Regions from separate parts of the Streptomyces sp. NPDC051243 genome, predicted to be linked through region 1. Evidence: riboswitches for the same ligand, from Rfam matches in the RefSeq annotation. Region 1 holds a riboswitch; each other region holds the start of a gene.
The links. A riboswitch is a leader RNA that binds a small molecule or an ion and turns the genes downstream of it on or off. The one in region 1 is predicted to bind thiamine pyrophosphate.
Positions count from the first base shown of each region.

Region 2: it holds a riboswitch for thiamine pyrophosphate, as region 1 does, so the genes downstream of both, thiC (phosphomethylpyrimidine synthase ThiC) here and thiO (glycine oxidase ThiO) in region 1, are expected to answer to the same signal.
Region 3: it holds a riboswitch for thiamine pyrophosphate, as region 1 does, so the genes downstream of both, ACIBAG_RS29985 (thiamine ABC transporter substrate binding subunit) here and thiO (glycine oxidase ThiO) in region 1, are expected to answer to the same signal.

Region 1 is NZ_JBITES010000006.1:48,260-51,526, reverse strand. It holds gene ACIBAG_RS16500 (NAD(P)/FAD-dependent oxidoreductase) at 1-1,207, opposite strand, end outside; gene ACIBAG_RS16495 (hypothetical protein) at 1,216-1,566, opposite strand; TPP riboswitch at 1,619-1,730, shown strand; gene thiO (glycine oxidase ThiO) at 1,728-2,894, shown strand; gene thiS (sulfur carrier protein ThiS) at 2,891-3,103, shown strand; gene ACIBAG_RS16480 (thiazole synthase) at 3,107-3,267, shown strand, end outside.
Region 2 is NZ_JBITES010000004.1:75,809-79,075, reverse strand. It holds gene ACIBAG_RS10915 (YibE/F family protein) at 1-1,006, opposite strand, end outside; TPP riboswitch at 1,078-1,267, shown strand; gene thiC (phosphomethylpyrimidine synthase ThiC) at 1,260-3,044, shown strand; gene ACIBAG_RS10905 (hypothetical protein) at 3,218-3,267, opposite strand, start outside.
Region 3 is NZ_JBITES010000012.1:204,557-207,823, forward strand. It holds gene ACIBAG_RS29975 (SRPBCC family protein) at 83-532, shown strand; gene rlmN (23S rRNA (adenine(2503)-C(2))-methyltransferase RlmN) at 648-1,754, shown strand; TPP riboswitch at 1,786-1,893, shown strand; gene ACIBAG_RS29985 (thiamine ABC transporter substrate binding subunit) at 1,973-3,067, shown strand; gene ACIBAG_RS29990 (ABC transporter permease) at 3,043-3,267, shown strand, end outside.

The DNA of each region.
Region 1 (3,267 bases):
CCGGGTTCATCTGCGTGCCCGCCTCGATCAGCCGCCGCCCCTGCGCGAGGTCCCTCGGCCGGCCCACCGCCAGGAGGGCGACCAGGCGGTCGTCCTTCAACCAGCAGACCGTCCACGCCGGGCCCGAGGGGTCGCCGCGCCACAGGGTCGTGTCGGCGGCGGCGTGGTGCCCGGCGTACTGAACGAAGCGGCCGAACTGCTCGGACCAGAAGTACGGCACGGGGTCGTAGACCGCGAGAGGCTCACCGGTGACCTCGCCGAGGATGTTGGCCGCGACCGTGCGCGGGCCCTGGAGGGCGTTGTCCCAGTGGTGGACCAGCAGGCGCTCGCCATACCTCCCCGAGGGAAACGACGCGCAGTCGCCGACCGCGTAGACGTCCGGCACGGAGGTGCGCAGGTGGTCGTCGGCCACGACCTCGCCGTGCGCGCCGAGCTCGATGCCCGAGCCGGCCAGCCAGGCCGTGGCGGGCCGCGCCCCGATGCCGACCACGACGGCGCCCGCGGGCAGCCGCGAGCCGTCGTCGAGGATCACCGCGCCGGGCTCGACGCGCTCCACGCGCGCGTGGGTGCGCAGCACCGCCCCGCTGTCCGCGTACCAGGCGGTCATCGGCGCCGCCACCTCCGCGGGCAGCGCCCCCGCGAGCGGCCGGTCGGCGGCCTCCACGACCGTCACGGCGCAGCCCGCCTCGCGCGCGGCCGTGGCGAACTCGGCGCCGATCCAGCCCGCGCCGACGACCACGATGTCGTGCTGCCGGGCGAGCACCGGCCGCAGCCGCTCGGCGTCGTCGAGGGTCCGCAGCAGATGGACGCCGGGCACGCCCTCGGTGCCCGGCAGCCGGATGGGTTCGGCACCGGTGGCGAGCACGAGGACGTCGTACGGGACGGGCCCGGCCTCGGTGTCCAGCTCGTGGTCGGCGGGGCGCACGCCCAGCACCTCGCGCCCCAGCTGAAGCTCGATGCCGAGCGCCTCGAAGTCGACGTCGAAGGCGGAGCCCTCGGCCTTGCCGAGCAGGACGGCCTTGGACAGGGGAGGCCGGTCGTACGGCTGGTGGGGCTCGGCGCCGATCAGCGTGACCGGGCCCGTGAAACCCTGTTCCCGAAGGGCGACCGCCGTCTGCACACCGGCCATGCCGGCGCCGGCGACGACCACGCTCCGCTGCGACCTGCTCGTCTGCTCGCTCACCTGATCACCATAGACAACTGACATTTTGTCAGTCAGGAGTCGTGCTCAGTGACCTGCTCCACAACGCTGGTGCCGCTGCCCGCCTGCGACTCCCACTCCCAGCTCTCCTCCAGCCGTACCCGCCCGTCGGGCAGCTCGACCACCGTCGACACACAGTGCCCCGACGACGTCGTCCCGTCCCGCTTCAGCTGCACGTACCGGAAGTCCAGCCGGTCGCCTTCCCGGGTGCCCACGAGACGGCCGCGTACGACGTCGCCGCCCGCGTACTCGGCCCAGATCTCGCCGTCCTTCTCGTGGTACGTGAACCGGGTGCGGGTACCCACCTGACCTGGGGACTGATCGGCGACAGGGGCGAGGACGAGACCGTCGAGCGAGCGGGCCACGGGCGGAGGCTCCCTTACTGAGACATACGGCGGCGGGCTAGGGTGGCCAACGTAAAGCACTCGCGGGAGCCCGGACGCACCGGGCTGAGAGGGAGGCTGGCGGCCTCCGACCGTACGAACCTGATCCGGGTCATGCCGGCGAAGGGAGGGGCTGGACGCCCATGTCGCGTACGCGAATGTCAGACGTCCTTGTCATCGGGGGCGGAATCATCGGCCTGGTCACGGCGTGGCGGGCCGCACAGCGCGGGTTCACGACGACCGTCGTGGATCCCGAGCCGGGTGGCGGGGCCGCCCAGGTGGCCGCCGGGATGCTGGCCGCCGTCACGGAACTGCACTACGGCGAGCAGACCCTGCTGGGCCTGAACCTCGCCTCGGCCCGCCGGTACCCGGACTTCGCGGCCGAGCTCACCGAGCTGACCGGCCACGACCTCGGCTACCGCCGGTGCGGCACGCTGGCCGTCGCGCTGGACTCCGACGACCGCGCTCACCTGCGCGAACTGCACACCCTGCAGCGCCGGTCGGGGCTGGACTCCGAGTGGCTGTCGGGGCGGGAGTGCCGGCGCCTGGAGCCGATGCTCGCGCCGGGGGTGCGCGGGGGGCTGCGCGTCGACGGCGATCACCAGATCGACCCGCGGCGGCTGGCCGCGGCACTGGTGGCCGCGTGCGAGCGGGCCGGTGTCGTCTTCCACCGGTCCTGGGCCGAGCGCCTCGACGTCGTACGGGACCGGGCAGCCGGAGTCACCGCGGCGGACGGCACCGCGCTGGGCGCGGACCAGGTGGTCCTCGCGGCCGGCAGCCTCAGCGGGCGGCTGCCCGGGGTCCCGGACGACGTACTGCCGCCCGTACGCCCCGTGAAGGGGCAGGTGCTGCGGCTGACCGTGCCGAAGCGGTACGCGCCGTTCCTGAGCCGGACCGTGCGGGCCGTGGTGCGCGGCAGCCAGGTGTATCTGGTGCCGCGCGAGAGCGGGGAGCTGGTCGTCGGCGCGACGAGCGAGGAGCTGGGCTGGGACACCACGGTGACCGCGGGCGGGGTGTACGAGCTGCTGCGCGACGCCCACGAGTTGGTGCCCGGCATCACGGAACTGCCGCTCACCGAGACGCGGGCCGGTCTGCGCCCCGGCTCCCCGGACAACGCGCCGCTGCTCGGCCCGACCGAGCTGGAGGGTCTGTCGCTGGCCACCGGGCACTACCGCAACGGCGTGCTGCTGACGCCGGTCACCGGGGACGCCATGGCACACGTCCTGGCCACCGGTGAACTCCCGGAGGAAGCCCGGCCGTTCACGCCGAAGCGCTTCAGCCCCGCCGCACTCACGGAGCAGCCCGCATGAGCGTCCAGGTCACCATCTCGGTCAACGGCGAGCGTCGGCGGATCGAGCCGGGCACGGCTCTCGACACGCTCGTGAAGTCCCTCACCGCGGCGCCCTCCGGGGTGGCCGCCGCCCTGAACGAAACCGTCGTCCCGCGCGCGCAGTGGCCGTCGACGCCCCTTTCCGAGGGGGACCGCGTCGAGGTCCTCACCGCCGTCCAAGGAGGCTGAACCATGGCCGACGATCCCTTTGTCATCGGCGGTACGTCCTTCACGTCCCGTCTGATCATGGGCACGGGCGGGGCGCCCAGCCTGGAGGTGCTCGAGCGGGCGCTGGTGGCGTCCGGGACGGAGCTGACGACGGTCGCGATGCGGCGGGTGAACCCGTCGGTGCA
Region 2 (3,267 bases), on a different contig from region 1:
CGATCAGCATGATGGCACTCGACCCCACGACCGCCACGACCAGCGGGTTCGAGCCCTGCAGGATCGCGGGCAGGATGAAGAAGTTGAGCACCAGGAAGCTGATGGCCAGCGAGACCAGCGCCATCACGCCCCGCATCCGCCCGACGAGCACGACGGCGAGAGCGAAGATGCCGGCGAGCACCGCCAACGGAACGCGCCGGTTCACGTCGGTGACCGAGTACTGCAGGTCCTTGGGCGCCGAGGGCTCATAGGCGACCACGACTTCCTGGCCCTCGTGCAACTGCCGTGACTGGTCGGGCTGCACGATCTCCGTGAACGTACGGCCCTTGTCCGTGCCGGTGTCGACGCGGATCGTCGCCTTCTTGCAGGTGCCGTTCTCCTGCTGCACGGCGGAGGAGCCCTCGGCGGTGGAGGTGTCACCGGTCGGGGGCACCCCTGAGGCGCCCACCTCCTTGCAGTTCACCTCGACCACCTTGGTGACCGTGGCCTGCTGAGTCTGCCGGTCGAAGCCGACGCCCGTCCGCTCGTGCGGCGGGGCACCGCCCGGCCACAGCACCGCGAGCCCCACCACCACCGCCGCGGCGAACGGAATCAGGATCGCCGCGATGACCTTGCGCAGGTGCTGGGAGACGGGTGCCGCAGGACCGTGGGCGTGACTGTGCGAGTGCCCGTACCCGCCACCGTCGCCGCCGCCGCCGTGCGAGCCGCCGGACCCGGGCCCGTGTCCATGACCACCGGAATCGTGCCCCTGCCCGTCACCCGGGCCGGGTCCCCGCCCCGGTGAGCCACTGGATTCGGAACCGTGCTCGTGCCAGCCGCCGTGTCCGGCGCCATGATCGTCGCGGGCGTCTCCGGAACCACGGCCGTATCCGCCGTCGTATCTCGCTCCAGGAATCCCCGAACCCCGGCCGTCTGCACGGCCGTTGCCCCGGGCGGGGCCGTTTCCGGCGCCGGATCCGCGGGGCCGCTCGGGCGGTGGGTACGGAGGTTCATGCGTCGTGGTCACCGACCGATCATCGCAAGAACGACCGGGGCCCTCTGTTCAGCGCGCCCGAATTGACGCTAGCGTGGTGCCACCTTTGTACACGCGGGAGCTCGGAGCACCGGGCTGAGAGGGCGCTGACCTCCGTCCCAGCGATGTTTCACATGAAACATCACCCATCGCGAGTGATGTTTCACACGAAACGTCGGCAGACGGAAACCGCTGCGTCGACCGCCGAACCTGTTACCGGGTAATGCCGGCGTAGGGAGTAGGTCTCATGACCAACAAGGACGCACGCACGCCTGCCTCCGTCCAGGACGAGCAGTCCCAGGAGGCCGGGAAGTCCATCGGCTGGCACAAGGCGTATGTCGAGGGCTCACGCCCCGATCTGCGGGTGCCGGTCCGCCAGGTGCACCTCACCAACGGGCAGTCGGTCACGCTGTACGACACGTCAGGCCTGTACACCGATCCACTCGCCGATACCGACGTCCGCAGGGGCCTGCCCCCGCTACGGGAGAATTGGATCATCGCCCGCGGCGACACCGAGGAGTACGCGGGCCGTCCTGTCCGCCCCGAGGATGACGGGATCAAGCACACCTCGCCCCGTGGCGGTCTGCGCAACCTCGACGCGGTCTTCCCCGGACGGCCGCGCCAGCCCCGTCGCAGCCGTGACGGCAAGGCGGTCACGCAGCTCGCCTACGCGCGCCGCGGCGAGATCACCCCCGAGATGGAGTTCGTGGCCATCCGGGAGAACGTTTCTCCCGAGGTGGTCCGCGAGGAGATCGCGGCGGGCCGTGCGGTGCTGCCCGCCAACGTCAACCACCCGGAGATCGAGCCGATGATCATCGGCAAGCGATTCCTGGTGAAGGTCAACGCCAACATCGGCAACTCCGCCGTCACCTCCTCCATCGAGGAGGAGGTCGAGAAGATGACCTGGGCGACCCGCTGGGGTGCCGACACGGTCATGGACCTCTCGACCGGCCGCAACATCCACACCACCCGCGAATGGGTGCTGCGCAACTCCCCCGTGCCGATCGGCACGGTGCCGCTCTATCAGGCGCTGGAGAAGGTCGACGGCCGCGCCGAGGAGCTGACCTGGGAGATCTACAAGGACACGGTCATCGAACAGGCGGAGCAGGGCGTGGACTACATGACGGTCCACGCGGGCGTTCGCCTGCCGTACGTACCGCTCACCGCGAACCGCAAGACCGGCATCGTTTCGCGAGGCGGCTCGATCATGGCCGCGTGGTGCCTGGCGCACCACAAGGAGAGCTTCCTGTACGAGAACTTCGAGGAACTCTGCGAGATCCTCGCCGCGTACGACGTCACGTACTCACTGGGCGACGGCCTTCGGCCCGGCTCGATCGCGGACGCCAACGACGAGGCGCAGTTCGCGGAACTCCGAACTCTCGGGGAACTCAACCGGATCGCGAAGCGTTTCAACGTACAGACCATGATCGAGGGCCCGGGACACGTCCCGATGCACAAGATCAAGGAGAACATCGACCTTCAGCAGGAGATCTGTGATGAAGCTCCGTTCTATACGCTCGGCCCGCTGACCACGGACGTCGCGCCGGCGTACGACCACATCACCTCCGGCATCGGTGCCGCGATGATCGCCTGGTGGGGCACGGCCATGCTCTGCTACGTCACCCCCAAGGAGCACTTGGGCCTGCCCAACCGTGACGACGTCAAGACCGGCGTCATCACGTACAAGATCGCCGCCCACGCGGCCGATCTCGCCAAGGGGCACCCCGGTGCTCAGGAGTGGGACGACGCGCTCTCCGACGCTCGCTTCGAGTTCCGGTGGGAGGACCAGTTCAACCTCGCCCTGGACCCGGACACGGCACGCGAGTTCCACGACGAGACCCTGCCGGCCGAGCCCGCGAAGACGGCCCACTTCTGCTCCATGTGCGGGCCGAAGTTCTGCTCGATGAAGATCTCCCAGGACATCCGCCGCCAGCACGGCGAGTCCCGGGAGGAGATCGAGGAGGGCATGGCTCAGAAGTCGAAGGAGTTCGCGGCGGCGGGCAACCGCGTGTACCTGCCGATCGCGGACTGACGTCGACGTCCTGACCCAGGGCGCCATGCCCAGGTGTCCGGCGCGTGGCCGGGGGCCCGGCGTGCTGCCCGGCTGTTCGGCTTGCGCCTCCCCGAGGAGGTCTCCCCAGGGCTCCGTTGCGGAGGAGGGTCCCCTGACGGGGCTCTCCTACGGCGGGGGCGCAAGCCGAGGGGCTACTCCGGCTGGTGTTCCGGCCCTCCGAAGTCTGGGCTCGTGTAGTCCG
Region 3 (3,267 bases), on a different contig from region 1:
CTGTGGGACGATTCGGGTGTACGTCAACGAAGGCACTCAGAGACACTCACAGGCACCCACAGGGGACTCGAAGGGGGTCATCATGACCGCCATCCGAGAAGTCATCGACGTCGACTGCACGCCGGACGAGGTCTACGCGTACATCACCGACCCGTCCCACCTGCCCGAATGGCAGCTGAGCGCCGTCTCGGCCGAGCCGCTCGACGAAGGGCCGGTCCACGCCGGCTCCCGGGTGCGGGTCACCCGGCGCATCGGCAACCGACAGCTTCCGATGACCGTGCAGTTCGACGAGCTCGACCCTCCGCACAGCTGGGATCTGCACGGGATCGACGGTCCCGTCAGGCCCCGCACCCACGGTGAGATCGAGCCGCTCGACGACGGACGCCGCTCCCGCGTGACGATCGACATCGACTTCGAAGGGCACGGCCTCGGCAAGGTCCTGGTGCCCCTCGTCGTCCGCCCACAGGTTCGCAAGGAACTGCCGCGCGACGAGCAACTCCTCAAGGACAGGCTGGAGCGCAGGACCGACTAGCCCGGCGTTCGGCAGGCACGTACGAGCCCGTCGCGGCCATCCGCCACGCGGGAGTGATCCCGGCTGTCCACAGGGGAGCGGGCCACACCAGTGGATCTGCGACACTGGTACAGCCATGCCTAAGCCCGGAGAACTCACTTTCGTCGCCCCCCGCGGAGCCAAGAAGCCGCCGCGGCACCTTGCCGATCTCACGCCCGGTGAGCGCAAGGACGCTGTCGCCGCGATCGGCGAGAAGCCGTTTCGTGCCAAGCAGCTCTCGCAGCACTACTTCGCGCGGTACGCGCACGACCCGGAGCAGTGGACCGACATCCCTGCCGGATCGCGCGCCAAGCTGCGGGAGGAGCTGTTCCCGGAGCTGATGACCGTGGTACGGCATCTGTCGACCGACGAGGGCACGACGCGCAAGACGCTGTGGCGGCTGTTCGACGGGACGCTCGTCGAGTCGGTGCTGATGCGGTATCCGGACCGGGTGACCATGTGCATCAGCTCCCAGGCGGGGTGCGGGATGAACTGTCCCTTCTGCGCCACCGGGCAGGCGGGGCTCGATCGCAATCTGTCCACCGCGGAGATCGTGCATCAGATCGTGGACGGGATGCGGGCGCTGCGGGACGGGGAAGTGCCCGGCGGGCCCGCTCGGCTGTCCAACATCGTCTTCATGGGGATGGGCGAGCCGCTCGCCAACTACAACCGGGTCGTGGGGGCGATTCGGCGGCTCACCGATCCCGAGCCGGACGGGCTGGGGCTGTCGCAGCGCGGGATCACCGTCTCGACCGTCGGTCTCGTCCCGGCCATCCACCGGTTCGCCGACGAGGGCTTCAAGTGCCGGCTCGCGATCTCGCTGCACGCGCCCGACGACGAGCTGCGCGACACCCTCGTCCCCGTGAACACGCGGTGGAAGGTGCGCGAGGTGCTCGACGCCGGGTTCGAGTACGTCGAGAAGTCCGGGCGCCGGCTGTCCATCGAGTACGCGCTCATCCGGGACATCAACGACCAGGCGTGGCGCGGTGACCGGCTCGGGCGGCTGCTCAAGGGCAAGCCCGTGCATGTGAACCTGATTCCGCTGAACCCGACTCCCGGGTCGAAGTGGACCGCCTCGCGGCCCGAGGACGAGAAGGCGTTCGTCGAGGCCATCGCCGCCCATGGTGTGCCGGTGACGATTCGGGACACCCGTGGTCAGGAGATCGACGGGGCCTGCGGTCAGCTCGCGGCCACCGAGCGGTAATCTGAGCGCGTACACCCGTACGAACATCTTCATATTCCGACAGGGGAGCGCCACAGCGCTGAGAGTGCGGCAACCAGGCCGCAGACCCTCTGAACCTCGCCCAGGTCATTCTGGGTAGGAAGTTCGGTCATCACTCAAGCTGTTGCGCCCTGCCCGGGAGCCGAAAGGACTTCTGGGCGGGGCCGCGTCTCTTCCTGGTCCATCCCAGGAGGAATTCAGTGAGCACCACCAAGAAGTACCTGGCCCTGGCCGTCGGTCTCGGCCTGGTCACGTTGTCCGCGTGCGGATCGTCGTCCGACGACGAGAGTTCCGGCGGGTCCGGGTCCGGCGGGTCGAAGACCGTGACGCTCGTCAGCCACGACTCGTGGGCCGTCTCGAAGAACGTCCTCGCCGCGTTCGAGAAGCAGTCCGGCTACCAGGTCAAGGTCCTGGAGGACGGCGACGCCGGGCAGGCCGTCAACAAGGCGATCCTCACCAAGGACAACCCGCAGGGCGACGTCTTCTTCGGCGTCGACAACACCCTGCTGTCGCGGGCGCTCGACAACGGGCTGTTCCAGCCGTACGAGGCGAAGGGCGCCGACAAGATCGACGCCCGGTACCAGGCCGACCAGGACGAGCACCGGGTCATTCCCGTCGACACCGGCGACATCTGCGTCAACTACGACAAGGCGTACTTCAGCGAGCACAAGCTGGCCCCGCCGACGTCGTTCGACGACCTGATCAAGCCGGCGTACAAGAACCTCCTCGTCACCGAGAACGCCTCCACCTCCTCGCCGGGCCTGGGCTTCCTGCTCGGCACCGCCGCCAAGTACGGCGACGACGGCTGGCAGGACTACTGGGGGAAGCTGAAGGCCAACGGCGTCAAGGTCGTCGACGGCTGGGAGCAGGCCTACAACGAGGAGTTCTCCGGCTCGGCCGGCGGCAAGCAGGCCAAGGCGGACCGGCCGCTCGTCGTGTCGTACGCCTCCTCGCCGCCCGCCGAGGTGATCTACGCCGACCCGAAGCCGACGGCCGCCCCCACCGGGGTCGCGACCGGCACCTGCTTCCGCCAGGTCGAGTACGCGGGTCTGCTCAGCAACGCCAAGAACGCCGAGGGCGGCAAGGCGTTGATCGACTTCCTGCTGACGAAGACGTTCCAGGAGGACATGCCGCTCAACATGTTCGTCTACCCGGTGGTCGACGGTGCCCAGGTGCCCGAGGAGTTCGCGAAGTACGGCCCGCAGGCCGAGGAGCCCGAGACCATGGACCCGGCGAAGATCGCCGACAACCGTGACGACTGGGTCAAGTCGTGGACCTCGCTCGTACTGAAGTAGCCCCCCGGCCGATTCGGAGGAGGAACCCGCGGAGCGCAGCGGTGCGGCTCGGCCTCATCGCCGTGCCCGTGGCCTTCTTCGCGGTCTTCTTCGCCTACCCCGTCGCCGCGATTGTCGCGCGCGGTCTGAAGGTCGACGGGGTCTGGCAGTTCGGGCGGCTCTGGGACGTGCTCGGGCAGTCCGACATCCGGCACGTCCTG